DNA from 4 places in the Paenibacillus lacisediminis genome. Region 1 is predicted to be linked to each of the others. Evidence: riboswitches for the same ligand, from Rfam matches in the RefSeq annotation. Region 1 holds a riboswitch; each other region holds the start of a gene.
The links. A riboswitch is a leader RNA that binds a small molecule or an ion and turns the genes downstream of it on or off. The one in region 1 is predicted to bind cyclic di-AMP.

Region 1 (5,948 bases):
GGCTTCGTTCGCCCCGGAAAAGGGCAAGCCCAAGGCCTTCCAAAATACCGGACAAACCCCGGCCGCACCGCAGGCCGAAAGCATCCAGCAGCCGAAGGCGGAGGTGCTCAGCAACCGGGTTGCCGAATACCACATCGACGTTGCGCTCAATGAACAGGACGGGACGCTCACCGGCACGGAGACGCTGACATGGACCCATCCCGGCAAAAAAACGGTCAACGAAATTTATTTGCACTTGTACCCCAACGCCTTCTCCTCCCCGGACACCACGTTTATGAAGGAATCGGGCGGAAAGCTACGCGGGGATGTTATGCCCAAGGACGGCTGGGGCTCGATGGAAATCACCGAACTGCGAACGACGGACGGCATTTCCCTGCTCCACCGGTTGCAGTATGTCCAGCCGGATGACGGTAACGCGAAAGACAAAACTTTGGCCAAAGTGCGTCTGCCGGTGGCGGTTCAAGGCGGGGAAAGCCTGACGCTGAAGATGAAGTTTACCGTCAAGCTGCCGAAGGTTTTTGCGCGGATGGGGACGGCGGGAAATTTCGTGATGGCCGGGCAGTGGTTCCCGAAAATCAGCGTATATGAGCCTGCGGGTACCCGGGGGCGCACGGCGGAAGGCTGGAATCTCCACCAATACCACGGAAACTCCGAATTTTATGCCGATTTTGGCATATACAACGTGAGAATTAATGTGCCCGAAACCTATACCGTTGCCGCTACCGGATTTCAGACGAAAAAGGCGGCCATCCGGGATGGACGGAAAACGGTGCAGTTTTATGCCGACGATGTTCACGATTTCGCCTGGGCGGCCTCCCCCGATTTTATTTATGCGGAAGAGCCGTTTTCCTCCTCCGAGGTGCCCGGCGTGCGGATCAAGCTTTACCTGGATCCGGCCCATCAGGACTTGAAAGAGCGCTATTTTTATGCGGCCAAATCGGCTTTATCCAATTTCAGCAGATGGTACGGACGTTACCCTTATTCGACCCTGTCCATCGTAGTGCCCCCCGCGGACGGGAACGGAGCAGGCGGGATGGAATACCCGACGCTCGTGACCGCATTTGGCGCAAGCAGCGACTCTCCCGGGTACGACGAGCTGGAGCGGACGGTCATTCACGAGATCGCGCATCAATTTTTTTACGGCATGATTGCGAGCAACGAATTTGAAGAGGCTTGGCTGGATGAAAGTTTTGCTTCCTATGCGGAGGATAAATTGATGGAGCAGGAGTTCGGAATCAGCCCAACGCTTCCGATTCAGGCCGCGCTGATTTCCGCGCCGGCTCCGCTGACACAAAACGCCTGGAAGTACGGCTCCAGCGACGGCTATACCAAAAATGCCTATTACCGCGGCAAGCTTATTTTGCTCGATATTGAACGCCAGGTGGGGAGCAAAACGATGAAGCGCATTTTAACGGTTTATGCCCACAAATACCGCTTCAAACATCCAACGACGGCCGACTTTCAGCGGGTTGTCGAACAAGTCACCGGTCGCAGCTGGAAAAACTATTTTTCGCAATATGTATACGACGGCAAGATGGCCGATTTCTCCGTTGACCAAATCACGGTGAATCCGCTCCGTCAGAATGGCGCCACCGTTTACGAATCCACCGTCGTCATCTCCCGCAAAGGGGCGACCTATCCGAAGGTTCCGCTGCTGTTCGCGTTCCAAGACGGGCATACGGTGCGAAAACAATGGAAAGGCGAGGACAGCCGCGTCGAGCTTAAGCTGACATACAAGGAGCCGCTTGCCTGGGTGCAAATCGATCCGGACTATTCGCTGGTGGTCGAAAACAAACATATCAACAACTATTTGAAAACGGAGGTGCCCGAACCTCTCCTTTCGCGCTCCAATATGAGCGTGACCAAGCTAATCGAGGCCCTGCTCGGAACGCTTATATGGTAACTTTTAGGGGGTAATAGAGTATGACCTATGTGCGTCAGGGATGGAGCCTGCTGAAAAGCCAGTTTCCCTCCGTCATCATTTTGTTCCTGTATCAGCTGCTGTGGGGGTTGTTTTTGTACCGGCTGGTCGATACTGCCGTTACCGCTCTGCTGCAAAGATATCCTGATCCGCTGCCAACGCAGCTCAGCCGGTTTCTGTTTCTGCTGGAAGGGCGTATTTATTTGGGGAGCAATCCGGACGTCCGCCTTTATTTGGGATTGCTGATCGGCATGGCGGTTCTGCGTCTTCTGCTCACGCCTCTCATTCAAGCGGGAATTTTTTACGGGCTTGTCCCTTCCGAGAGCCGCGCGCACGGACTGCCGCTGTTCCGCGGAATGAAGGAATTCTGGAAACCGGTCGCCCTGTTTTATGCCCTTGAACTTATTTTAATTATGCTGCCTTCCTTCTGGATTGTTCCCAAGCTCCTGCGATTATGGCCGTATCTGCTGGGGTCCGGGGGACAAATGGCCCCGATGCTGACGGGCCTCATCTACATCCTGGGTTGGTTCGTTTACGGCTGGCTGGTAAGGCAATGCCTCCTCTACGTGCAATTTGGATATTTGTTTAAATCCAGCGTCTGGGGTTCCCTCCTCGTCTGTTTCCGGCACCTTCTGCAGGGCATCGGGATCTCCCTGATCCTGGGCGCGTTCGGACTGGGCGTTTTCCTGCTGTTCGGAACGGTCTCCTGGATCTGGACCGGCATGTTGGCGCTGATCCTGCAGCAAACCTACCCTCTTTTTCGCAGCGCTTTTAAAGTTTGGCAAGTCACCTCGCAATATCGCCTCTGGCAGACAAAAACCGAAAAAAGTTAAATTTTTTTCATCTCTCCGAAACCTTTACGGCACAAGGCCTTCGCGACTTTGCGAAGGCCTTGTGTGAGGTTTTCCCCTCTTAATCTTGCGAATTAACCATTGCCAAATGATCCCTGCCTTTGTTAAAATAACAGCAGCACAATTTCAGTAACAGTTTTGTAATTATTTTTGTCATCTTTGGCAGGAAAATAGCAAGCTACGTCGAATAAGTCTTATCAGGTGTGAAATCAAAGCCGAATTCCCTGCGCCGGGGAAACGGGGGAACCACTTTGGGTGAATTGATCTCGTAAGTGAGGGATCATAGGGAACCTTCAACCGAATCCTTAAGCTAACCTCGTAGGCATTGGAAGGAGCATACTTCTTGAAAAAGCGTTTGACCGTAACAGCAGTAAGTTTCGCGTTGCTCTTCACTATCGGAACTGGCAGCGTTTTCGCGGATTCCAAGTTGAACAGCGCCATTGACAATGGTCTCGGATCTCCTTATTCCTCAGGCGGAACAACGACTTCCGGTTTTGACTGTTCCGGATTTACGATGTATGTATTTAACCAACTCGGCATTGATCTTCCTCATCAATCAGGCTCCCAATTCGAGATGGGAACAAAAGTTTCCAAGGACGAATTAATCGCTGGCGATCTGGTGTTCTTCAACACTTCCGGCGATGGCATATCTCATGTTGGCATTTATGTCGGTGACGGCGAGTTTGCGCATGCCTCTTCCTCCAAAGGAGTGGTCATCAGCAAACTGAGCGAGAGCTACTATGAGAAGCGGTATGTCGGAGCGAAACGCATTATGAGCTCCGAGAAATATGAAGCTGTAACGGCCGAACAGTAATCGGAAACACTATAACGATTCGATAAACCCGCAGGGATGATGGGGCAGCCACATCTCTGCGGGTTTTTCATGTTTACATGAAGGCCCTAGGAATCATTACCCAGACTTACCCGCTCCGCAAACAGGCCAAAAGCATCCTTTTTGCCGGGAAACTTGCCAATGTTGGCCCGCTTTGGTAAAATGACCAACAGAAATAGTAACAACTTTGTAATTTTTGTTGTAACGTCGTTTTAGGGTGCATACTACATGAACTGCCGAATTCCCCGCACCCGGGAAACGGGGGAACCACATCAGGGTGAATTGATCTCGCTTCAAAGGGATCATAGGGAACCTTCAACCGAATCCTTAAGCTAACCTCGCAGGCCTTGGAAGGAGTTAGACATCTTGAGAAAGACTTTAGCAGCAGCGGTAACGAGTTTGGCTTTATGCTTCACCCTGGGAGCTGGAAGCGCCTTCGCGGCCGAGCAGGAAACTTCGCTCTCCGGCATTGTCGATTCCGTGTACGGCACGCCCTACAAATACGGCGGCACCAGCACGGCCGGATTTGATTGCTCCGGGTTTACGCGGTATGTGTTTAAGCAAATGGGCGTTACGCTCCCTCGCGTATCCACGGCCCAATACAAGGCAGGTACGGCGGTGTCCAAAAGCGAGCTGCAAGCCGGCGACCTTGTCTTCTTTAACACCCTGGGGGGCGGAAAAGTATCGCATGTAGGCATCTACGTTGGCGACGGAGAATTTGCCCATGCCTCCTCTTCCAAAGGAATCCGGATCGACAAGTTGAGCAACAGTTATTATGAGAACCGCTACGTTGGCGCGAAGCGGGTGCTCAGCAAATACGGTTACTCCGTGTACGCAGCGGAATCTTGAACCTCCGCCGGCGCTTTATTTCCGCTTCACATGACCTGCCTGCCGTAAGCCTATTCCATGCGAAATGGCTTGCGGTTTTTTTCATCCCTATCTATATAACGAAGCGACACGCCAAAAGGTTACCGATTTTTTGTGTATTCCCATATATCCACAGGAGTCCGAACGCCGGCAAAACCTTTACAAGTTAAGTAAATCCCGTTAGAGTGAGGGTAATAGGAATGCCGTTTTTAAAGGAGGATCCTAATGGATAAACCGATTATTCAATTTCGCATCGTCCCCATGGAAGAGAGCCACGGCGCGGAAATCTGCACCTGGCGTTACGATTCTCCCTATGACATCTACAGCTGGCTTCCTTGGGAACAAATGAAAGCGCTCGATGTTGAATTCGGCAATCCGGCGATCAGAGCGGAGCAATACGTGTCTGTGCTGGACGAAAGCGGAGAACTTGCGGGATTTGCTCAATATTTCCCGCTTAAGGATGTCACGCGGCTCGGCATCGGCATGAAACCGGAATTGTGCGGACATGGGCTCGGCAAACGATTTGTAACAAAGATCGTCGAGGAGGCACTGCGGCGGAAACCGGACCATGAGATCGACCTGGAAGTGCTTACGTGGAACACCCGGGCGATTCGCGCTTATCAAAAGGCCGGCTTCACCATCACGGACCTTTACGAGAAAATGACCCCTGGCGGTATCTCCAAGCCTTTTTATTGCATGGTTTATCGGGGGCCTCGGGCTTCATCCTAAAGGCCCTTGATCTGTTAGAGCGGACTTGCCTATGAAGTTTGTTACAAATTTTACCGCGATTGCGATGGAATTGTTCCTATTTTTGACACAAAGACTATGATCGAGCGGCATGTTCCGTTATAATGATTAAGGTAGCTTACATAGGAGGGGCGATTGGAATGCAAAAGTGGATCATGAGCGGGTTGTTTCTCGTAGCTTGCGCTTTGGCCGTCGTACTGATGTTCACCCTGCCAAGCCGGGAGCAGACCGCTAAGGAAGCCAAACCGCAATTGCCTGAAATTACGATGAATGCGGAACAAGCCGAAGCCACCGTCAAAGCCAACTGTATCACCTGCCACGGAGATCAGTTGCAAGGAGGCGCGGGACCGAATCTGCAAAAGATCGGCGCCGAACTGACGGCTGACCAGCTTTACGGCATTATCACCAAAGGCAAAGGCGGAATGATGCCTTCCTTCAAAGATCGGCTGAAGGATGAAGAGATTGCCAACGTTGCGATGTGGCTCGCGGAGAAAAAATAAGAAAAACACCTAAATTGCACACGAAAAGTACGCCCGCCGGAAACTTAAGCGTTTCCGGCGGGCGTTTTTTTGCCTGGCCTAATCCGCAGCGCGCATTTTGTCAAACGCCTCGTTATATTGCTGCGCTTCTTTAATATCCACTGCCGTAATTCCGCCTTCTTCCCATGAGGTCAGCCGGAGCGTCACGGTTTTATAGTCGATCGTAATAAACGGGTGATGATTAAACGCTT
Region 2 (5,948 bases), on a different contig from region 1:
TTTATTATGATCCGATAATTATTCGTTAATGACTTCCTCGAACTCCTCAATATTTTTCTTCGATCCGATGATGACCATAATGTCCCCTTCCTGCAGCTGATCCATGGCGGTTGGCGCCACCAGAATGCTTCCGTCGCGATGAATGGCGACGACGCTGCAGCCAAAACGGGCGCGCGGGTTCAGCTCTCCCAAGTTTCTCCGATCCAGGCAAGCGGGAACATTCATTTCCACAATGCTGTATTCCTTGGACAATTCGATATAATCCAGCAGATTCGGAGTCACGAGCTGATGCGCCACGCGGACGCCCATATCCCGTTCCGGAAAAATAACGCGGTCTACGCCGAGCTTTTGCAGCGCGCGCCCGTGCAAGACGGAAATCGCCTTGGCGACCACTGTCTTGACCCCCACATCCTTCAATAAGATCGCCGCCAAAATGCTCATCTGAATATCGTCGCCAATCGCGACGATCCCGCAGTCGAAATTGCGGACGCCCAGCGATTTCAGCACTTCCTCGTCCGTGGCGTCCGCCACAACGGCGTGCGTAAGCTGGTCGCTCATTTCGTTTACCACCTCTTCGTCCCGGTCGATGCCCAGCACCTCATACCCGAGGTCCATCAACTCCAAGGCGAGGCTGGAGCCGAACCGGCCCAGTCCGATGATTACAAACTGCTGCATTTTCATGGTTAATCCTGAGTCCCCTTATCTTATCCTATAATCATTTTGCCTTCCGGATGGCGGTACAATTCCTTGCCTTTCTTCGGTCCAAGCGCATAGGCTAGCGTAAGCAGCCCGAGCCTACCGGCGAACATCGTAAAGCTGATGATGATTTTGCCGATCACCGTCAGCTTCCCGGTCAGCCCCATCGATAGACCGACGGTGCCAAACGCCGAGGTCGTCTCGAACAAAATGCTCAGAAAGCTGGCGTCCTCGGTCGTGGACAGCACCATGGCGACAGCTACCACCAGGAATAAAGCAAGCATCGTAATCGTAACCGCTTTAAAAATACGCTCCTGCGCCATCCGGTACCGGAACAGGACGAGGTCCGACCGACCGCGGATCATGGAGAACACAGCGCCGACGAGGATGGTGAACGTGGTCGTTTTAATCCCGCCGCCGGTTGAGCTGGGCGAAGCCCCGATGAACATCAGGATGATGATAAAAAATTGCGAGGCCTGCCGCAGCGCGCCGATGTCAAGCGTGTTGGCCCCCGCCGTCCGCGGCGTCACCGACTGAAACAGCGAGGCCCAAAATTTCCCGCCCCAACCGAGCGGCGCCAGGGTACGCGAATTGGTGAATTCGAATATAAATATAACCAGAGCCCCGACCACAATCAGCGCCGCCGTCATCGACAGCACCACCTTGGAATGCAGCGACAGCTTGCGGCGCCGCCGGAAATCCATGATGTCCGACATAACGATGAACCCGATACCCCCGGACACGATCAGAAACATCGCCACGAAGTTGACGATCGGATCCGCCACGTACATCGTCAAACTGCGGTATCCGCCAAACAGGTCAAAGCCGGCGTTGTTAAACATCGATACCGCATGAAAAACGCCGAAGTACAGCGCGCGTCCGAGCGGCATGTCAAACGCCCAGCGAATGGCGAACAGCAGCGCCGCGCAGGATTCGATGACCAGCGAATACATCAGCACCTTGCGGATCAGGCGGACGATGCCTTCCATCGTGTTTTGGTTCATCGCCTCCTGCAGGATCAGCCGGTCCTTCAGCGAAATTTTCCGTTTCAACACAAGTGAAAACAGAGTGGCCATGGTCATAAAACCAAGCCCGCCGACCTGAATCAGCAGCATGATTACAACTTGGCCAAACGTGGAAAAATAGGTCCCGGTGTCACGGACGACCAGTCCCGTCACACAAGTCGCCGAAGTAGCCGTAAACAGCGCATCGACGAACGGCAGCGTTTCCCCCGTCGTACTGGAAATCGGCAGCATCAGCAGCAGCGATCCCAGCAGAATGATGAGCGCAAATCCCAACACCAGAATTTGCGGCGGGGAAAAGCTGATTTTTTTGAAAAGCAATTCATTCACCCCATTGTTGTCGTAAAAGAACAAAAGAAAAAAGCACTGGAAATCCAATGCCTTTCGGTTTTTGGTTCCTGCTGCATGCGGCCTACGAGGTTAGCTGACGGATTCGGACATGCACAGTTGCCCTAATCGCCGGACTAGGCAGCCATGCGCCTGCTGCCCAAATCAAGCGAAATTCACCCCAAAAAAATCGGTTCCCCCGTTTTCGAAGTCGAAATTCGGCCCTATTTTTTTCAATTGTTTTCATTCATTTTCGTCAAATGGATTATAATCCTTATTTACTTTCACTACAAAGGCGTATTTTCATTAAAAACGGTGAAAAAGCGCTGGAAACGGGAAATCCCCGATCTTCTTCCCGTTCAATCTGAGCCATGCTAAGGCATAACGGGAATATTGCGTCTTTTCATCATTTTTGCCTGCAACTGGCGCTGGAAATCCCACTATGTTATCTTTACTGTGATGTAGTTGCCGTAAAATCATACCCGTGCACAAAAATTTTTAAAAAGGAGTTTTGTAATGTTTTCACCTATGAAACCGTCCAGCCGCAGGCTGAAGACAAAAACGCTTTGGCTAATGGCCCTGATCGGCTTGGTCGTCTTCTTCATCGTCCAGGTCTTTCCGTCCACGGCTTCCGACACGCTGCAGATGGAACAGTCGGATAACGTTATCACCAAAGCGCAGGCCAGAACGAAAGCGATCGATTTTGCCCAGTCGGAGCTGAACATCGATTTGTCCGGTCACCCCGAAAATGCGCTCGTTACATATGAATCGCGCTCCGATTTGTACGGTTATTTAACGAAGGCGGATTTGCTTGCCACGTACATGAAAACATATGATAAACAATTTCCGTACGACGTTTTTCGCGTCCGTTTTAATGAGCCAAATGATGTGCTGGGCGCTTTGACCGTGGACGTTCACATGACGACCGGCAAAGTCGTGAGTTTTGAGGAAATCGCTTCGTCGAGCAATGCGAACAAGCAGATGATGCTCAACTACGGTACCGAAACCAACGATTCGATGCGCGCCTGGGAAGGCGACTTGACGATGGAGGAGAAGGAGCGGCTCGCCGCACCGTATCTGTCGGCGTTTGGTTTTGATCCGTCCAAGCTCGAACTCGTGTCCGGCGAGGGCGATGTCGGCCTGCTCTATAACGTAAAGGGGGTTGAACTCGGAGAATCGCGGGCAGCGATCGATATCCGCTACGAATACGGCGCCGTGTCATCGCTCGAAAGCTATTTTACGGTTCCTAAGCCGCATGCCGATTACGTCGCCGGCCAGACGCGCCTCGCCAACTGGCTTACCTTTGCCGGATACGCCCTGTTCACGGTTGTGCTCGGTATTCTGGCCATCGTGTACAGCGCGCTGACGCGGGCGCACACCTCTTTTAAACGCGGGATTCTTCTGGCCTCTGCCTACTTCGTCTTGTCCGTCATCGGGACAGTCAACATGCTGCCGGTATTCGAAAAGGATGGGCTGGGTCCGATCGTGCTGGCGGTCGGGTTCGTGATTCAAGGGCTGGTCACCTTGATTCTTGCCGCTTCCGTATACTTCTCGCTCGTTGGTGGAGACGGACTGTGGCGGAAAAACGGCATCAATTTGTGGGCACGGTCCAGGGAGGAAGGGTACGGCCGCCACGTGCTGACCTCGGTAGCCGACGGCTACGCGTGGGCGTTGATTTTGCTCGGGGTGCAGTCGGTCGTATTCTTCATCCTGGAAAGAACGATTCATACGTGGTCGACAACCGATGCGACACAATCGCCATACAACATGGTCTACCCGATCCTGTTCCCGCTGCTCGCCTGGGTGGCCGGGATCGGCGAAGAAGCCGTCTACCGGTTGTTCGGCATTCCTATGCTGAAAAAGATGTTCCGCAGCACGTTTGTCGCCAGTTTGCTGACGACCTTGATCTGGGCTTTCGGCCATACGCTGTATCCGATCTATCCGGTCATTTCGCGGCCGATCGAACTGACCTTTATCGGGCTGCTGTTCAGCTTCATTTTCCTGCGTTACGGCTTTGCGACCGTCGTTTTCGCGCATGTGATCTTTGACAGCATCCTTATGGCTTTGAGCCTGATGTTTATGGGCGGAGCGCTGAATATCGCCGCCGGCCTGTTCTATATCGCCCTGCCGGCGATCGTCGCTTACGTGATCTATCTGTTCAACCCGCCGGGCAAAGAGCGCCCGGGCTCTTCGCCGCTGCAACCACAGCAGCCGCAGCCCCCGCAGTTGTTGCAGCAGTCGTAGCCTCCAGCCGCTGCAACCCCCGCGCTGCTGCTGCAGTCGTATCCTCCAGCCGCTGCAACCTTCGCGTTGCTGCTGCAGTCGTAGCCTCCAGCCGCTGCAACCCTCCGCGCTGCTGCTGCAGTCGTAGCCTCCAGCCGCTGCAACCTCCGCAGCTGCTGCAGCAATCGTAGCCTCCAGCCGCTGCAACCTCCGCGTTGCTGCTGCTGTCGTAGCGGCTAGTGGGGAGGGTAGACGCCACAGAACACAAAAAACCGCCGGAGCCATTCGCTTCGACGGTTTTTTTGTGTGCAAACTTGTGTTTTAAGTGCCTGCCGCTACTTCCGAAAAATAGCGGTAATTTTCGGCGTTATTTTGAAACATTCCCGCTCCTGCACAAAATAGCGGAACTTTTTGTCCCTATCCGCGGGTCAAGCTTGGTAAAAGCACCTTTTTGCCCTCACCTTTCCAAAATAACGGTAAAAAATTCCTCTATTCCAGCTTAACTCCCTTTTTTGCCGAAAATAAGAACATTTTTTACCGTTATTTCCGCGGCCATCGCATCGCCGACGGCCTCACGAAAACGCTGGCCGCGTGCTCCCGCTCCTATCGATAATGGGAAGCCATGGCTCCGAAACTAGCCGTAGTTTACAACTCCTCCGGCACTTCCTCGTCCCGCAGGGCGTTGATAATTTGGCGGGCAAGCTTGTCGCCGATCGAAAGAGGCCGGAAGTCTTCGACTGAGGCCTCTTTGATTTTTTTCAGCGAGCCGAAATGCTTGAGCAGTGCCTTACGGCGCTTCTCCCCGATCCCGGGGATCGCGTCGAGCCGCGAAACGACCATCGACTTGCCGCGCTGCTCGCGGTGGAATGTGATGGCGAAGCGGTGCACCTCGTCCTGGATCCGCTGCAGCAGGTAGAACTCCTGGCTGTCGCGCGGCAGATGAATCGGCTCTGGCGGGTCGAAGGCCATCAGCTGCGCCGTTTTATGCTTGGCGTCCTTAACGAGGCCGCACACCGGGATATAAAGGCCCAGCTCGTTTTCCAGTACGTCGGTCGCGGCGGATATCTGCCCCTTGCCCCCGTCGACCACGATCACGTCGGGAAGCGGCAGATTCTCTTTCAGCACCCGTTCGTATCTGCGGCGGATGACCTCGCGCATCGTTTCGTAATCGTCCGGCCCCTGTACGGTCCGCACCTTGTATTTGCGGTACTCCTTTTTGGCCGGCTTGCCGTCGATGAATACGACCATCGCCGATACCGGGTTCGTCCCCTGGATGTTGGAGTTGTCGAACGCTTCGATGCGCGCTGCCTTCTCCAGGCCGATCGCTTGCGCAAGGTTTTCCGCCGCCTTCGAGGTCCGCTCCTCATCCCGTTCGATCAGGCGGAATTTCTCGTCAAGCGATACGCGCGCGTTCTCCACGGCCATCGTTATCATCTGCTTCTTCAGGCCGCGCTGCGGCACGAGCGTCTTGACGCCGAGCCATTCCTGCAGCGCCGCCGCGCCGGAGGCCGAGTCCAGCGCCGCCGGCTGGTCCGCGGGCTGGTCTTCCGAGCCGTCCTCACCATGCAGCGTTGGTACCGGGTCAGCCTCGCCTTCCCATTGCAAGGCTTCCCCCGCTTGGGCGCCCGGCGCCGGCAGCAGACCGTCCGCGCCTTCCGTTGCCGGAGCCAGCCCCGCCTG
Region 3 (5,948 bases), on a different contig from region 1:
ATGAGCAATGGCTGGCGCCGGAGTTTTACAATATAACATCGGAGATGGAGAACCATGAGCCGGGGAAAACGGCTCTAAAATGGTTAAGCGAGCAAGGCGACTATGAGGAAATTACGTACGGAGAGCTGCTGGCCAGGGCCAACCGGCTTGCCGGAGGATTGTCGGGGCTCGGGTTAACTCAAGGGGACCGCGTGCTGGTGATGATGCCGCGGCATATTAATGCTTATGTGATTTACGTGGCTTGCCTGAAGCTGGGGCTGACGATCATCCCTTCGTCCGAAATGCTGCGGGCCAAGGACTTGGCTTACCGGCTCCGGCACTCCGGGGCGCGGGCGGTCATCGCCTGGCACAATGCGACCGGCGAGGCGGACAACATCGCTGAGGAACTGCCGGCTTGGGCGTTTCGCATCGCGGTGGCCGGCGGCAAAGAAACCGTGCCCGCTCCAGCCGGATGGATTATGCTCGATTCTTTGATGGACGGACAGCCGGACACCTTTGAGGCGGTACGGACTCACCGCGACGATATGGCCATTTTGGCGTATACGTCCGGAACAACCGGCAATCCGAAGGGCGTCGTGCAAAGCCATGGGTGGGGTTACGCGCATCTCAGGATCACCTCGGCCTGGCTGGACATCCGAAGCACCGATACAGTGTGGGCTACAGCCGCGCCGGGCTGGCAAAAATGGATTTGGAGCCCGTTCCTGTCGGTTTTGGGAAATGGGGCGACCGGTTTCGTATATCAGGGGGCGTTCCAACCGCATCGCTACCTGCAGCTTCTGGAGAACTACGGTATCCAGGTCATGTGCTGCACGCCAACCGAATATCGGATTATGTCGAAAACGGACGGGCTCAGCGGTTATAACCTGTCCGGCCTGCGCAGCGCCGTTTCCGCCGGGGAGCCGTTAAACCAGGAAGTAATCCGGAAATTCCGGGAGGAATTGAACATTACCATTCGCGACGGATACGGGCAAACGGAAAGCACGCTGCTGATCGGCAATCTGAAGGATACTCCGCTTAAGCAGGGATCGATGGGCAAAGCGGTTTCCCCGGGCGTGGCGGAGGTGGTCGACGAGCGGGGAATTCCGCTTCCGGCAGGACAAGTCGGGGATATTGCCGTTCACGTTAGCATGCCGGCTTTGTTTAAGAACTATTACCTGGATCCGGAGCGGAAACAACAAAACGTGCGCGGTGAGTATTTTATTACCGGGGACCGGGCGCGAATTGACGAAGAAGGTTATTTCTGGTTTGAGGGGCGCGGCGATGATATCATCATCAGCTCCGGGTATACGATCGGGCCGTTTGAAGTTGAAGAAGCGCTGATGAAGCACCCTGCGGTCAAGGAATGCGCCGCAGTGGCTAGTCCCGATGAAATTCGCGGGCATATCGTCAAAGCTTTTGTCGTGCTGAAAGAGGGGGTAGCGGGTTCACCGCAACTGATCAAGCAGCTTCAGGCTCATGTCAAAGCGGTGACGGCCCCGTATAAATATCCGCGGAAGATCGAATTTGTTGACGAGCTGCCAAAAACGAACACGGGCAAAATCCGCAGAGTAGAGCTGCGGGAGCGGGAGGAACAGGCAGCCTTGAAGGTGAAAAGCTCGATTTAGAAAAAAAGACCCCCGAGCTAAGGCAAGAAAGCCTTGATGTAATTTGGCAAAATCAACGGCGACTTCATCAATCAGTTTCGTGGTAAGAAGGACGGCTCGATGGGATCAAGTGCAAAAGTGCATTTGAATTTCCGCAAATTTCTGCTTTTGAGCGGTTGAAGTGCAAAAATACATCTCATTTGCGGCTATAGGATAAAAAAGCAGCTAATAATAGGAAATGAACTGCATATTTGCAGTTGAACCGCCTGTTTCGGGGAGTTTCGACGAAAATCGCATGCCCTTTTGCATTTCGTGCCGATTTCCCCCCTATTCCTTTTTCCAGCTCCGCATTCCATCGCTGTCATATGGGATTGGCAAAAGTTCGAACGCATATTGTTCCGGCCTTTTCCTCAAATTAGTAAGGAACCTGCATCATATCATCGTTTTGAGGAGGCTGAATACATGGCAAATCCTTATTCCAGCGTGCAATCGCAAAACCCGATCTCATCGGCCCAGCAGTCCGTTAAAAAAGCGCACCGGGCCGTAACGCAAGCCCAATCCCATCCGACTGAAGAAACAGTGGAAAATGCCTATAACGCCATTGAAAAAGCGGAAAAGGCCATTTCCCAAGCGGATGGGCGCATGAATCCGGAACCGCTGGAACGCGCCAAAGAAGATTTGCAGGAGGATCAGGCCGATTTGGCTGAAGCGGAAAGCCAGTTGCGGTAATAAGTACGGCGGCGAGGTTTTAGTGAAATCAAAAATATTACAGAACATGGGTTGACATGAACGCGAATTGCCTTTACTATAGACTCACGCTTAGTTTCCGGCTTACGCGGCCGGAAAACGGGGGAACCATTTTTTTGGGGCGAGTCATTCAGCAATGATTGTAGGGTACCATCTTACCCGAGCCCGTCAGCTAACCTCGTCAGCAGTGGATGGGTCTATATTGCCACATTAAGAGATCTTATTAGGCCCTTTTATAAGGGCCTTTGTCTGTTTTAAGGACCCTGCTGGCGAAGCTTTGCCTTCTCCAAGCGGAGGTCCTTTTTGTATGGACAAATATTTCTCATGAGGGGATGAGGAGAAATGAATACATTGGAAACGTCCGTAATTTTTGATCCAAAGGCGGATGCTTACCCTTCCCGGGTGTATGCCGAGCCGAGATGGCTTCCGCGGCAGGACCCCATCGTATATGGCGAGTGGACCGCGGAAAACGGGATCAGCAAGGAGCAATCGGATTTTTACGCCAAAAACGGTTATCTGTTCCTGGAAAACTTTTTCGGCGAAGCGGAATTAAAGGGCTATCAGGAGAAGGCACGGCGCTTGCGGGAAGCATCCCAGGATTTGACTTCCGATGAAATTATCCGCGTACCCGGTGGGGAAGAAGTGCAATCGATTTTTGCGATTCATCGGAGCCATCCGGTTTTTCAGGAGTTGTCCCGGCATCCGCGACTGCTTGCGATCGTTGAGTATTTTTTGGCGGGGCAGGCCTACGTCCATCAATCGCGGATCAATTACAAGCCCGCATTTACCGGCAAAGAGTTTTACTGGCATTCGGACTTTGAAACCTGGCACGTGGAGGACGGGATGCCCCGGATGCGGGCGCTCAGCTGTTTGATCGCGCTGGAAGACAATTATCCTTTTAACGGACCGCTTATGGTCATGCCCGGTTCCCATCAAATCTTCGTGTCGTGCGTCGGCAGGACGCCGGGGGATTCCTCCAGGGAATTCATCGCGCCCGATCAAGCGAGCTTAACCGAGCTGGCCAAGCGCTGCGGCATTGAAACACCGGTCGGCAAGGCAGGCTCGGTCCTGCTGTTCGACTGCAATTTGATGCACGGCTCCAACAGCAACATCACGCCATATCCGCGCAGCAACATTTTTATGGTCTATAACAGTGTGGAGAACAAATTGGCCGAGCCTTATTTCGGGAAGAAGCCCAGACCCGAATACATGGCGACCCGCACGGAATTTTAAGAAAAAAAGCCGTCCCGGCAGAAAGATCTGCCTGGGGACGGCCTTTTACATAAAGTAGCGCAAAATATCGCATAGTAATTTCAAACCACAACTTTCCGGGAAAGGAGTGACCTCAGGTGAGCAATAAAATTGAAGCCGTACGTGCGGATCATCAAAATTTTGTCGATAAGACCGAAGACGAGGTGAAGGCTGTGCCGGCCACCACGAATGTGAATGAAGCGGTCGAAGCCATTACCGGGCACATCAATAAATACGATGAACCTGAAGAAAAGGAACAACAGAAATAATGCACCAGTGATCTCGCCAGCGGCGAGATTTTTTCTTATTACATGTTCAACGCTTGATTGGCCATTTGCACATCATGGGCTAACAGTTCTTCCAAATTATACGCCGGATAGTAACCGTGTTGGTACATGAAGTTAAATATTTTGGTATGAAGGGCGATGGCGCCAAGCAGATGTTTTTGGAACGTTTCTTTTAATTGAGGGGTAGCCGTCTCCGTAATGGCGTTCGCGTAATTGCGTACGGAGGCTTTAGCGAAGCCAAGCAGGTTGGCCGCGTCAAAACCGGTCATATCGGGCGAAACGTTGCGGGCCATACCTGGAGCCATCGGATAAAATTTGAGCAATTCGCGTATATTGTGCTCCAAGGTTTTGATCGTTTCTGCATAGAGCGCTTTTAACGCCGGGTCCATCACCATCGGCAGTTTCTTTTTGAACGCCACCAAATTGGCGGCTTGCGAGGCGACAAGCTCATGCAGCTCCATTGTTTCATGCCAGGCTAGATGTTCCTGTTTCCATTCGTTGTTCACGATTTCACACTCCAATACTGGTATTAATCCACTATATGCATAATGGGCTTAGATGGGTATTTGTCTATGTAATGGACAATTTTACTACGGCTTCCGGCGATAATAGAAAACGATGGGGTGCATGCTAAAAGTGGTGATTCAGCAACCCAAAAAACCGAAGGAGGTACATGTTTCATGGAACTGGCCGCACACGAAGCACAGGATTTGAATGAACTCGCGTTAAGCTGCGTTAACTCGATTACGAATATGGCCTGTTTTATCAATCAAGCGCAGGACCCTGAACTGAAGGCGATGTTGCAAAAACATCTTCCGCTCCATATTCAGGACTACAACATGAAGGCAGAGTATTTAAGCAAAGCGGAAGGAGCCGCCGAGAAACTGCCGATTCCGGATTTGCAGCCGGTCCTGCAATCTTTTACCCAGGCGTCTGCGTCCCCTGTACCGGTCATGCCAAGAACCTCGATAGAGCAGTTTAACGATCGGGAAATCGCCACCGCTTATTTGCTGACCTTGAAACGGGCGGGCAGGGAGTACGCTTGGGCGGCCATGGAAATGAGCCATCCCGAAATCCGCAGCTTTCTGGAACATGCCTTCTGCATGAGCTCGCACCACGCTTATGACGTATGGCAATGGATGGTGAAAAAAGGCTTTTATCCGTTAGAGGCGGCTCCAATGACGACGATGAATACACTTGGTGCTTTTTACGAGAAGGTGCAGGAGCCGGTGGCGGTTCATTAGTGGTACGCCTAATCGAAGCGGGTTAAAAAGAGCGGGTATTCCAAGGAAACCAATAACCTTGGCAGGCCTGGCTCTTTTTTTTATGGGATCAACAAGTTGGAATCGCTTTTTGTGGTACAATGGCAGCGGATGCGGGCGCATTCAATTCCAATGCCGTGTGCAAAGAGGGTGCCGAGCTTGGCTGCGATTTTTCATTATAACCCGGATCGTCCGTTTCGCGAATCGCCGGAGCTGTATTTATGCTATTGGGGCAAGGAAGCCTGCGCTCCCCTGCATTCCTTTGGCCCGGGCGTGCGCGATGTTTATAAAATTCATTTTGTCCATGAGGGAAAAGGGAACGTTCGCGTGGAGGACGGCGAGACGCTGACGCTGACGGCGGGACAGGCGTTTATCGCTTATCCCGAGCGGGTCGTCTTTTACCAGGCGGACGCAGCACAGCCCTGGGTTTATTCCTGGATTGCCTTTTGCGGCGATCAGGCGGGGGAAATTTTGGCGCGGACGCGTGCCACCCCGGAGCAGCCGGTGTTTCCGATGGACACCCGGTTGATGCCAAAGCTGTACGAGCTTTTGAACGAGGCGGAGGAAAATGCGGCCACCCGCGATTTGCGTTTACGGGCCTTGTTGTACGAATTTTTTTCGGTGATGGTGGAGTTGGCTCCAGCTTCCGCACCGGGCCAAGCGGCGGTTCAAGTTCAGGCGAAGGATGTTTACGTTCACCGCTGTCTTGATTTTCTGCACAGCCATTACGGCGAGGAGATTTCAGTCGGTCAACTGGCGGCGATCGTTGGGCTGGACCGCAAATATTTATCGGCCATCTTCAAGCAGGCGACGGGGTA
Region 4 (5,948 bases), on a different contig from region 1:
ATCAACGATATTATTATGCAGCTAAATACGAACCGTGTGGATGCGGCCATTTTGGAAGGTCCGGTAGCGGAATCGTTCGTTAAGAACGTCAAAGGGCTTGTCATCACCGACGCCAAACCGGAAAACGAAGATGAGGGTTATGTAATCGGCGTGAAGAAAGGCAACCAGGAGTTGCTGGATCAGGTGAATTCCACGCTGGACCGCTTGATCGGCGACGGCAGCATCGATAAATTCGTCACTGAAGCGAGCGCGCTGGCCGAGAAATAATGGCGGATTGCAACCTGCAGAAAATAGCGAAGGTCTTTTTCGCTATTTTCTGTTTTTTTGCGTAAGGGTTTGAGGTAAACGAGGAGGAATGAATGCTTTATGGATTTGATTTCGATGTTTATGGAGTATAAGGGCTACTTTCTGGCCGGCGTGCAGTATACGCTGGTGCTGGCGGCGATCAGCGTGGTCTGCGGTTTTTTCCTGGGGCTGATCATCGCCTTGCTGCGCATGTCGCCTTGGGGGATCGTGCGTTTTCTCGGCCATGCCTGGGTGGAATTTTTACGCGGCACACCGATGATGGTGCAACTGCTGATCATTCACTATGGGTTTGCGTTTATGTTCGACATCAACTTTTCGCCGATTCAGTCAGGGGCGATTACGCTGTCGATCAACAGCTCGGCTTATTTGGCGGAAATTTTCCGCGCCGGCATCCAGGGCGTGGATCGCGGGCAAGGGGAGGCCGCCCGTTCACTGGGAATGACCAAAGGGATGGCGATGCGGCATATCATCATTCCCCAAGCGATCAAATCGGTGCTTCCTGCGATCGGCAACGAGTTCATCACGATTATCAAAGAATCGTCAATCGTATCGATCATCGGTACGACCGAGCTGATTTTCCAGGCGCAATCGGTCGTGACCATTACGTACGACGGCATGACGCCGTATCTGATCATCGCAATCATGTACTTTATTTTGACATTCACCTTGTCCCGTATTTTGGGCGTGTTCGAAAGGAAGTTGAAGACCAGTGATCACCGTTAAAGGTTTGCATAAAAAGTTTGGCCAGCTGCACATTTTGAAGGGGATCGACCTGGAAATTTCCAAAGGCGAGGTCGTCGTCGTCATCGGTCCCAGCGGATCGGGGAAAAGCACGTTTTTGCGCTGCCTGAACCTGCTGGAGGTTCCGACCGAAGGCGAAATCCGTTTCGAAGGCGAATCGATTACCGGGAAGGGGCACAACATCAACAAAACCCGCGAGAAAATGGGTATGGTGTTCCAGCATTTCAACCTGTTCCCGCACAAAACCGTCCTCGACAACATTACGCTGGCGCCGATCCGCGTGAAAAAGCTCGACAAGGGCAAAGCCGAAGCGATCGCCATGGATCTATTGCACACGGTCGGGCTGGAGGATAAACGGGACGCGTATCCTTCCCAGCTGTCCGGCGGGCAGAAGCAGCGGATTGCGATCGCCCGCGCGCTGGCGATGGAGCCGCATGTGATGCTGTTTGACGAGCCTACCTCGGCGCTTGACCCGGAAATGGTCGGCGAGGTGCTGGACGTGATGAAGAACCTGGCGGAGCGGGGGATGACGATGGTCATCGTCACCCATGAAATGGGCTTTGCCCGCGAGGTCGGAGACCGGATTCTGTTCATGGATCAGGGCGTGATTCTTGAGCAGGGGACGCCGCAGGAGGTGTTCGGCGCGCCGCAGCATCAGCGCACGAAGGATTTTTTAAGCAAAGTGCTGTAGGGTTGATCGCAATCCGATGAATTCAGGCTTCTCCTTAGCGGTAAAAAATGGTCTTATTGCCGGACATTTTACACTTCGGGTTGAAATAGCGGAAGTTTTTGTACCTATTCTTGGGCAGATGCCGCAAATGAGGCGGAATTTTCTTGCTCCTTTGAACAATAAGGACAAAAATGACCGCTATTTTTTGTTTGCCTGCTCATTTGGCCAAATAACGCCCAAAATGACCGCTATCCACTTCCAATTTTACCGATTTGTCATGATTTCTTCGACGAATTTATCGCATGGGAATGCGGGTTTCCGCGTTATGGATACTATTTCCTGCCCCAATGGTTACAAAATTGTGATATATTCAGGTAAGCCAAAACCTGCCTCGGCAGGTGCGGGGGATGATTCACCGAAAAACGGAGCGTTTAACGGACGAGGCCGGTTTTCTTGGGGTGAAGCGCTGAAACAGGGCGCCGGGGATATCCTTTTTCCCGAATCCGACAACTAACTCCGCAGGCGTATAAAAGGAGGACGGACAGTTGAGAAATCGCATATTTTCGAAAATCGCAAAAACAACACTGGTGGCCGCAAGTTTAGCGGCGGTTTTGCAAACGGTACCTGTGCACGCGGATGCGGTACATACGGCAGGGGAAGGAGATACCTTCTATCTGTTGTCCAAGAAATACGGGGTCGGCTTGGAGCAGTTGATGGACGCCAATAAAGGGATTGATCCCGGCAATATATACGAAGGGTTGAAGTTGACGATTCCGGAAACGGAAGCTCCTGCGGCAAAGACGATGAAAGCCGAAGCGGCGTCGGGGCCAAACTTATTGGCAACGGACAAAGTCGTCGAGGCCTGGGGAAAAACGTTTAATTATTCCAATACGATTCAGGTGAAAGCATCGGCCTACTCGGCAGCCGCCGACGAAAACGGAAAATGGGGTGCGGTCGATTATTTCGGCAACCCGCTGAAGCTTGGTACGATCGCCGTCGACCCTAGCGTGATTCCGATGGGAACGAAAGTGCTGGTCACCGGCTATGACCATGAAGGTTTGCCGAAGCAGGCGTTCGTGGCCACCGCCAGCGATCAGGGGAGCGCGATCAAAGGCAAGCGCGTCGACATCTTCATTCCCGGCAGCAAAGCATCCGCCATGACGTTCGGGTTTCAGGATGTCACCCTGTACGTGCTGAAGTAAGGTTCATTTTTGGTAAGCCAATTTATAAAGCGCGAGCGCTAGACTATAGGGTCTGATGCCTCGCGCTTTTCTTTTTATCTATACTTCGTCGTATGCAGCAATTCGGCTAAATCGACAAACTGATAACCTTTGGCCCGCATCGTTTGTATAATTTCCGGCAAAGCCTGGACCGTCCCGTTTAAGTTAGATCCGACGCCCCCTCCGGCGTGGAAAAGCACGATCGACCCGGGCCCTGCGGCGCCGAGTACGTTGGCTTCGACCTTGGATTTGTCCAGCCCTTTCCAATCCAGCGAATCCACGTTCCAGTTAACGATGGTGTAGCCGTTTTTCTTAACCCATTGGATTTGAGGTTCGCGGATTTCGCCGTAGGGAGGACGGATCAGCTTCGGCCGATACCCGACGGTTTGCTGAATGATTTTATCCGTGCGTAAAATTTCCGCTTGAAACTGCTTTAGCGACCGTTTTCCGAAATTCGGGTGGCCAAAGGAATGATTGCCGATGAGGTGGCCCTCATGGTGGATCCGTTTTACGAGCGCGGGGAATTTTTTCGCCCGGTTGCCGACGACAAAAAAGGTCGCCTTTACGCCCTGCTTTTGCAAAACGTCCAAAACCCGCGGCGTAAATCTTGGGTCCGGCCCGTCATCAAACGTCAGCGCCACCTGCTTGACTCTAGGTCCGTGAAATTTAAAGGTTTCGGAATATTTGCGCTGGAGCTCGCTTAAATCGGCCGGCTTGGGCTTGGCGTTCGCCTGAACCTGTGCGGCGGCTGTGGCGCTTGCTTCCGTGCCGTTAGGCTTTAGCGCGGCAGCCACAGCGCGGGGCGTTTCGGAAAGGGCCGGCATGACGGGCATGCTTCCCCCCGATAAACCGGTCACCGCCAAAATGGAAATGGAAATCAGCACGTTTCTGAACAGGGTAGACAACGAATTTTCCTCCTTCGTCCGGGTGTTGTTATGATTTGGTATGCCCATCTTTACCGGGATTTATAAAGAAGCATGCTATGAAAAACATCACAGACGTTCTTCCCGAAAAATTGCATTCTTTGATGAAGCAGACGTAAGGAAGAGGTGGATTTGGTGGCTATTGTGGTTAGCAACAGGCACATTGCTGACGGCGTGTTTTTATTGATGGCGGAAGGCCGCTTTGCCGGGAAAATGGGCCAGTTTTATATGCTCCGCGCCGGCGAAAGGTATCCTTTGCTGTCGCGGCCGATCAGTATTTTTGATTTGACGGAGGACCGGATCGGATTTTTGTACCGGGTTGCCGGGGAAGGAACCAGGCTGATCTCCCAGCTGAAGCCCGGCGATTCGCTCCAAATGGAAGGGCCCTTTGGCAACGGCTTTCCCCCGTTGGCGGGGAAAACGGCATTTGTCGGCGGCGGCATCGGCATCGCCCCGTTTTATTTTGCCTTGAGAACGGCGCCGCAGGCCGATGTATTTCTCGGCTTCAGCCAGGAAGCGTACATGGTGGAGGAGTTTCGCCAGGCGTCTACGGGCCGGATTTTGGTGGATGTGGGCGGATCGATACTCGACCGCGTCGATTTTGGCGCATATGATACGATCATCGCCTGCGGACCGCATCCGATGCTGCAAGCCGTGCAGCAAAAGCAGACGAGTCCGGAAAGCCGGGCCAAGGTGTACGTGTCCCTGGAAAACCGGATGGCCTGCGGTATCGGCGCTTGTTTGGTGTGCAGCGTGAAATGCCGGGATGGCCGCAAAAAAGCGTGCACGGATGGTCCCGTTTTTCCGGTGGAGGAGGTGGTGTTTGCGTGAGCGGGATCGACTTGTCTTGTTCCATCGCCGGGGTTTCCTTTAAAAACCCGATCGTCATGGCTTCCGGCACGTTTGGTTTCGGACGGGAGTACGGTGCGCTGTATGATCTCAACCGGCTTGGAGGGATCTGCGGCAAAGGCTTGACCCTGCATTCGAAGGCGGGGAACGACGGCCTTCGCGCGGCCGAGACGCCATCCGGGATGCTTAACAGCGTTGGGTTGGAAAATCCGGGCGTCGCCGCCTTTCTCCGCGAAGAATGTCCGTATTGGGAAAAGCTCGATTTGGCGCGAATCGCCAATCTGGGCGGAAACACGCTGGAGGAATATGCGGAGGGCGCGCGCCTGATCGATGAGGACGCCGCCCGGCGCAAGCGGGAGGGGCGTCAGGCGGTCGATATGATCGAGTTAAATATCTCCTGCCCCAATGTGAAGGAAGGCGGAATGGCCTACGGGATCAAAACGGAGATCGCCCGCGGCGTTGTCCGCGAGGTGCGCGCGGCCACGAAGCTGCCGCTGATCGTCAAGCTGTCGCCCAATGCCGAAGACATCGCCGGGATGGCCGCGATGTGCCAGGAGGAGGGCGCGGACGGGGTCTCGCTGGTCAACACGTTTTCGGCTATGAAAATCGACATTTACCGGCGGCGCAGCTTATTCGACAACCTGTACGCCGGTTTGTCGGGACCGGCGATCAAGCCGATCGCATTAAGGATGGTCCATCAGGTGTGCCGGGCCGTTACGATTCCGGTCATGGGTATGGGCGGCATCAGCAGCGCCGAGGATATCATCGAGTTTATCATGGCCGGGGCGGCCGTCGTTCAGATCGGGACCTACAATTTCGTGCAGCCGCGCGCGGGCGAGCAATTGGTGGCCGGGCTGACCGAGTTTATGCGCGCCGAAGGCATCCGAAATTTGGACGAAATCCGCGGAATCCTTTAAAATGTGGTTACATGGACAAAAGGAGGCTGCGGCATAGTGACATTTGACGACATCAAGCTGGAGGCGATTCCGATGGGGCGCGATTTGCTGCTCACGATTGGCGGCGGAGAGGTCCATATCGGGGCGGCGTCCACCGCTTATGAGGCGGAGGAGGGCATCGTCGTGCAAACCTCGGCCGTTCCCGGCCATAAAGAGCACACGCTTAGCGAGGAATTCGCCCGCCGGGCCGCCGCGGCGCTGAATCGGACGGTGACCGTGGTCATGGGAATCCATTACGATGATTTAAGCAAGGCGGAAATTGTGGCCGTTTCACAAAAAGCCT

Region 2: linked by a shared signal. The riboswitch ahead of ACLD72_RS04560 (TrkH family potassium uptake protein) and the one ahead of ACLD72_RS31455 (C40 family peptidase) in region 1 are both predicted to bind cyclic di-AMP.
Region 3: linked by a shared signal. The riboswitch ahead of ACLD72_RS06820 (phytanoyl-CoA dioxygenase family protein) and the one ahead of ACLD72_RS31455 (C40 family peptidase) in region 1 are both predicted to bind cyclic di-AMP.
Region 4: linked by a shared signal. The riboswitch ahead of ACLD72_RS08435 (3D domain-containing protein) and the one ahead of ACLD72_RS31455 (C40 family peptidase) in region 1 are both predicted to bind cyclic di-AMP.

The regions. Positions count from the first base shown of each region.
Region 1 covers NZ_JBKIAX020000030.1:28,584-34,531, forward strand. The annotation lists gene ACLD72_RS31445 (M1 family metallopeptidase) at 1-1,903, shown strand, start outside; gene ACLD72_RS31450 (hypothetical protein) at 1,924-2,754, shown strand; cyclic di-AMP (ydaO/yuaA leader) riboswitch at 2,976-3,112, shown strand; gene ACLD72_RS31455 (C40 family peptidase) at 3,116-3,586, shown strand; cyclic di-AMP (ydaO/yuaA leader) riboswitch at 3,829-3,966, shown strand; gene ACLD72_RS31460 (C40 family peptidase) at 3,971-4,453, shown strand; gene ACLD72_RS31465 (GNAT family N-acetyltransferase) at 4,697-5,200, shown strand; gene ACLD72_RS31470 (c-type cytochrome) at 5,359-5,718, shown strand; gene ACLD72_RS31475 (4a-hydroxytetrahydrobiopterin dehydratase) at 5,797-5,948, opposite strand, start outside.
Region 2 covers NZ_JBKIAX020000002.1:268,770-274,717, forward strand. The annotation lists gene ACLD72_RS04555 (potassium channel family protein) at 19-681, opposite strand; gene ACLD72_RS04560 (TrkH family potassium uptake protein) at 705-2,048, opposite strand; cyclic di-AMP (ydaO/yuaA leader) riboswitch at 2,113-2,279, opposite strand; gene ACLD72_RS04565 (CPBP family intramembrane glutamic endopeptidase) at 2,562-4,289, shown strand; gene uvrC (excinuclease ABC subunit UvrC) at 4,914-5,948, opposite strand, start outside.
Region 3 covers NZ_JBKIAX020000003.1:133,843-139,790, forward strand. The annotation lists gene ACLD72_RS06810 (acyl-CoA synthetase) at 45-1,604, shown strand; gene ACLD72_RS06815 (hypothetical protein) at 2,046-2,312, shown strand; cyclic di-AMP (ydaO/yuaA leader) riboswitch at 2,390-2,532, shown strand; gene ACLD72_RS06820 (phytanoyl-CoA dioxygenase family protein) at 2,673-3,563, shown strand; gene ACLD72_RS06825 (hypothetical protein) at 3,680-3,850, shown strand; gene ACLD72_RS06830 (spore coat protein) at 3,889-4,329, opposite strand; gene ACLD72_RS06835 (spore coat protein) at 4,549-5,112, shown strand; gene ACLD72_RS06840 (AraC family ligand binding domain-containing protein) at 5,290-5,948, shown strand, end outside.
Region 4 covers NZ_JBKIAX020000003.1:488,239-494,186, reverse strand. The annotation lists gene ACLD72_RS08450 (transporter substrate-binding domain-containing protein) at 1-267, shown strand, start outside; gene ACLD72_RS08445 (amino acid ABC transporter permease) at 367-1,029, shown strand; gene ACLD72_RS08440 (amino acid ABC transporter ATP-binding protein) at 1,016-1,738, shown strand; cyclic di-AMP (ydaO/yuaA leader) riboswitch at 2,085-2,258, shown strand; gene ACLD72_RS08435 (3D domain-containing protein) at 2,263-2,919, shown strand; gene ACLD72_RS08430 (polysaccharide deacetylase family protein) at 2,994-3,842, opposite strand; gene ACLD72_RS08425 (dihydroorotate dehydrogenase electron transfer subunit) at 3,996-4,691, shown strand; gene ACLD72_RS08420 (dihydroorotate dehydrogenase) at 4,688-5,626, shown strand; gene lpdD (prenylated flavin chaperone LpdD) at 5,663-5,948, shown strand, end outside.